One region of the Paenibacillus sp. FSL K6-3182 genome, then DNA from elsewhere that is predicted to be linked to it. Evidence: riboswitches for the same ligand, from Rfam matches in the RefSeq annotation. Region 1 holds a riboswitch; the other holds the start of a gene.
The links. Region 1 has a riboswitch for thiamine pyrophosphate ahead of MHH56_RS20965 (ABC transporter ATP-binding protein). Riboswitches for the same ligand answer to the same signal wherever they lie in the genome.
Positions count from the first base shown of each region.

Region 2: it holds a riboswitch for thiamine pyrophosphate, as region 1 does, so the genes downstream of both, MHH56_RS14030 (ABC transporter substrate-binding protein) here and MHH56_RS20965 (ABC transporter ATP-binding protein) in region 1, are expected to answer to the same signal.

Region 1 covers NZ_CP150265.1:4,700,445-4,702,646, reverse strand. The annotation lists gene MHH56_RS20970 (ABC transporter permease) at 1-115, opposite strand, end outside; gene MHH56_RS20965 (ABC transporter ATP-binding protein) at 96-872, opposite strand; TPP riboswitch at 960-1,062, opposite strand; gene MHH56_RS20960 (DUF1273 domain-containing protein) at 1,150-1,707, shown strand; gene MHH56_RS20955 (metalloregulator ArsR/SmtB family transcription factor) at 1,914-2,202, shown strand, end outside.
Region 2 covers NZ_CP150265.1:3,255,298-3,257,499, reverse strand. The annotation lists gene MHH56_RS14035 (MTH1187 family thiamine-binding protein) at 1-121, opposite strand, end outside; gene MHH56_RS14030 (ABC transporter substrate-binding protein) at 190-1,230, opposite strand; TPP riboswitch at 1,413-1,527, opposite strand; gene MHH56_RS14025 (glycosyltransferase) at 1,664-2,202, opposite strand, start outside.

The DNA.
Region 1 (2,202 bases):
AGGGTGGAACCAATCCGAGCTGTGCGACCGCTTGCCAAACGAGCAGTAAGCTAAAGAGCAGCAGTATAAATAGTCCGTAATGGCTCAGCCACTGGTTAATTAGAGGTTTGCGCATGCAGTCTTCGCTCCAAATCTTGCCGCAGCTTGATGAAGTCGGGTTCATAATTTTGCTCATAGTGTCTTGGTCTCGGCAAAGGAACGACTATTTCCTGTATCCCTTGCGCTTCGCTAGCAGCACCTGGCAACAAATAAATGCGGTCGCTCAGCAATATCGCTTCCTCAAGATCATGTGTGATAAAGAGTACTGTTATTCCAAGATCGCTCCACAGCTCGAGCAGCCACTTATGCATGCCGCGTTTGGTCATGGCATCAAGCGCGCCAAACGGTTCGTCCAGCAGCAGCAGCTCTTGTCCGGTTACTAGCGTGCGCAGAAAAGCTGCCCGCTGTCGCATGCCGCCTGACAACTCGTCAGGGTAAGCTTGTTCATAGCCTGCCAGTCCGAAGCGAGCAAGCAGCTCTATGATTTGGATCGTGGTATAATGGGGATTGCTGCGTGCCAGCTCAAGTGGAAGCAGACAATTGCCGAGTATTGTTCTCCATGGCAGAAGAAGATCCTTTTGCGGCATATAAGCAATTTTGCCGAGACGATTGGGGGCAGGCTTGCCATGCAGCCTAATTTCACCTAGGCTAGGCTGAAGCAATCCGGCCATGAGCTTAAAGAGAGTGCTTTTGCCTGAGCCGCTAGCACCGATGATAGAGACAAACTCACCTGAGTAGGCTTGAAGCGAAAGATTAGACAGTATAGATGTTTCAGCAAGCTTGTCGTAGGTGTAGCTTACTTGGTGAAGTGAGATTATAGCTGTAATACGCATCCCTCCGTAAACAAATAAAGACCCACCCATTTCCGAGGGGAAATGAGCGGGTCTAACGATCACACAAGGCTTGCGCGCATGGATGAATGCTTTGCTGCTCCACTTCCCTCCGCTGGAATGATCCAGATCAGGTTCCAAGGGTCCGGAGCAGTTGCTCCATCTCAGCCGGTAGGCTCCCCTAGTGAAATAAATAGGTTTATATGCAATTTGTATTTTTTCTACTATAGCATACACTGGATAGATGTAAACCATAATTATCCGAAAAGGCGTTGGACAAATGAAAAATTTACTCGTAACGGGCTACCGAGCGCATGAGCTTAATATTTTTAGCCAGAAGCATGAGGGCATTGTTTATATAAAAAAAGCGCTGACAGGCAAGCTGGTTCCGCTTATAGAAGATGGGCTTGAGTGGGTGATTACCCCGGGTCAATATGGCGTGGATTTGTGGGCGTGCGAGGTCGTGATTGCGCTGAAGGAAATTTATCCTCATTTGAGACTTTCAATTATTTCGGCATACAGCAATCCGGAAGAGAAATGGAAGGATGATAAAAAGGAGTTTTATCAGCAGGTTTTAAAAGGGGTCGATTATTACGCTTCGGTCAGCAACCAGCCGTATAATGGCATTTGGCAGTTTACGGCTAGGGACGAGCTGCTGTTTCGGAAAACGGACGGTATTCTGCTCGTTTATGATGAGGATGCAGGCGAGGGCAGCCCCAAGTTTTTTAAAGAAAAAGCGTTAAAGAAACAGCAATCTGAGGACTATGGTTATTTCAGCATAAGCTCGGAGGACATTCAGAGCATTGCGGATGACGACAACCTGTATTCGGAAAATTAACGATGCATGGTAGTTGAGTAAGAGGAGTTTATTTCATGCTGGCAGGCAGAGACCTGTCAGCATTTTTTTATGCGCCAAGCTGACTGTTTATGCTATCGAGATACATTGAGATTGACAAATAATAGGTGGCGTATTATTATCTGATTAGATAAATATCTAATTAGACGTAAATTAAATTTGCTTGGTGGAGGAAGAGGTGGCGAACGGTGCAATTAGATAAGGTGGTAGCCTATCATAAGGCATTATCCGATCCGACGAGAATTAAATTGTTGATTATGCTGGCCGAAGGTGAGCTTAATGGGCAGGTGCTCGCAGAGAAATTAGGCGTTACGCCTGCTACGATTACACATCATGCGACCAAATTAAGAGAGGCCAGCTTAATTAATGAACGCAGAGAGAAAAACACGATTTATTTTTCGTTGAACCATTATTTTATTAAGAGCAACGCTAATGCGGCGGCGGAGCTCATTTACCGGAATGCAGGTACAGAGAAGG
Region 2 (2,202 bases), 1.4 Mb from region 1:
CTACACGATAAGGAACACCTGCCGCTTTAATGATTTCAATTGCACGATCCACGTAAGGAATAACACTTTCGCCGCCTGGCGTTGTCGGTAATATTTGAATACTTACTAATGCGTTTGCCATTTGATTTCCTTCTTTCTCATCGTTGTAAGTGAGAGCGGGCTTTCCCGCCCTCCATATGTTCGAATAGCTTATTGTGGTAAAAATTCGTTCGTAAATGCCTTCTCCGCTTCAAGCTCCTTCTCCAGCAGCTTGTGCTCAAACATCCATGCCGCATAGTTTTCCCATACGCTTAACTTCTGTTCGCCCCAGCGCGGCGCGTCATCTTGATATTTGGAGCTTAACCATTTTTGGCTGGCGCGCACAAGCTCTGCGTTCAAATCCGGCTCTGCTTTTATTAAAATTTCTGCTGCATCCTCCGCATTGCTGATCGCGTATTGGTAGCCCTTGGATACGGCAGCAGTAAACGCTTTGACTGTTTCCGGCTTATTCTTAATCAAATCTTCGTTCGTCACGATTACCGGCGTATAATAATCCAGTTTGTCGCTGTAGTCTGTTAAATAAACCATATTGATCTTCTCGCCGCGCAGCTCTGCTTCCACGCCAGTCCATGCGTAGTAAATCCATGCAAAATCAATATCCCGTTTCACTGCCGTAAAAAAGTCGCCGTCGCCGATGCTTATCATATTTACTTTGCTCACATCTGCACCCTTCTCCTGCATAAGCGATTGAATGACCGCCTCCTCAACAGGAGCGCCCCAGCCGCCATACGTTTTCCCTTCAAATTTCTCAGGTGAATCGATTCCCTTTGCAAGCGGAGAAGCAAAACCTGAGGTGTTGTGCTGAATGACAGCGGCGATCGATACGAGCGGCACGCCGGCAATTCTCGCCATCGTGACAGACTCCTGATAGCTTACGCCAAACTGCACATTGCCCGAAGCGACCATTTGATCGGCACCGCTTTGTCCTGGTTGAATAATTTCAACATCCAAGCCTTGCTCCTTAAAAAAACCTTTATCTCTAGCTACATAAAGTCCGGTATGATTCGTATTTGGTGTCCAGTCGAGTACAACCTGCACCTTCTCTAGCGGCTTGTCCGCTGTTCCCTCTTGCTCTTTCGGCTGTTCGCCCTTGTTCCCAGCGCCACCGCCGCAGCCTGCCAGCGCCAATACGAACACTAGCATCGCGGCCACGATTTTCCACGACAAATGCCCTGTTTTTTTCTGATTCATGATGTTGTTCCCCTCTCCATGCTTCGATTCTTATAGGCGACGACTCCTCGTAGTATCCGGTTCCATGGCTGCATCATTCTAATCGCAACAAAAAAAAGCGTCCCCCTAATCCGGAGGACGCCATATCATTGGCTGTGCAGCTGTTTATACAGCAAATGCTTGATCAATTTGATCTCGCCTGCTTGCAAAACAGAGCTTCTGTCCCTACGCTGGCATTATCCAGATCAGGTTTAACGGGTCGGAATTGTATAGAAAATCCCCTCTCAGCCGGCCTAACCAGCTCCCCGGAACATATTCGGTTTCGTCAATACCATTCATTGTATAGCAAAACCCGCATTTAATGCTAGTTTTTTTTGAAAATGATTATCATCAAGCCGCGATACTCATCCTCTTACTATGCGGCAGCCAGAACGTGCAGCTCCTGCACCCGCTGTCATTGCCCTAGATCAACATGCTCATCCAGCCATTCAACCTTTGCTTCTTCAGCAGCCTTCGAACCTTCTAAGTCTGCCGTATCTTGGATCTCTACTGCAGAAGCAAGGCGTCCATATACGAGCAAATAAGCAGCTGTCAGCTCTTTTGACATCTCTTCAGACGTTAGCCGCTCTAGCAGATGGATGTATTCTAGCTGCTCCTGCGGTTTATTATCCGCACGTGTAATCTTCACATAGGTAAAACCGGCCTGCAAATAAAGCTGGCTAACTTGTTCTGCTGAGTACTGTGATGTCGCTTGATGCTGTGCTTGTGCATTAGCAGGATCTAAATATTGCCGAATATTGTCGAAATAATAGCGATTGGCAAAACACCCGACTAGCCAGCCGCCAGGCTTTAGAAGTCGAACTAGACTTTTCATTGCTTGCGGTGTCCCGTATGCATGAGCATCTCCGATTACGATGCCGTCAAAACCTTCAACAGGCAGCCTCCAATCCTTCGGATCATTCGAGCGGAATACGGTAATTCCCGAAGCTTCTG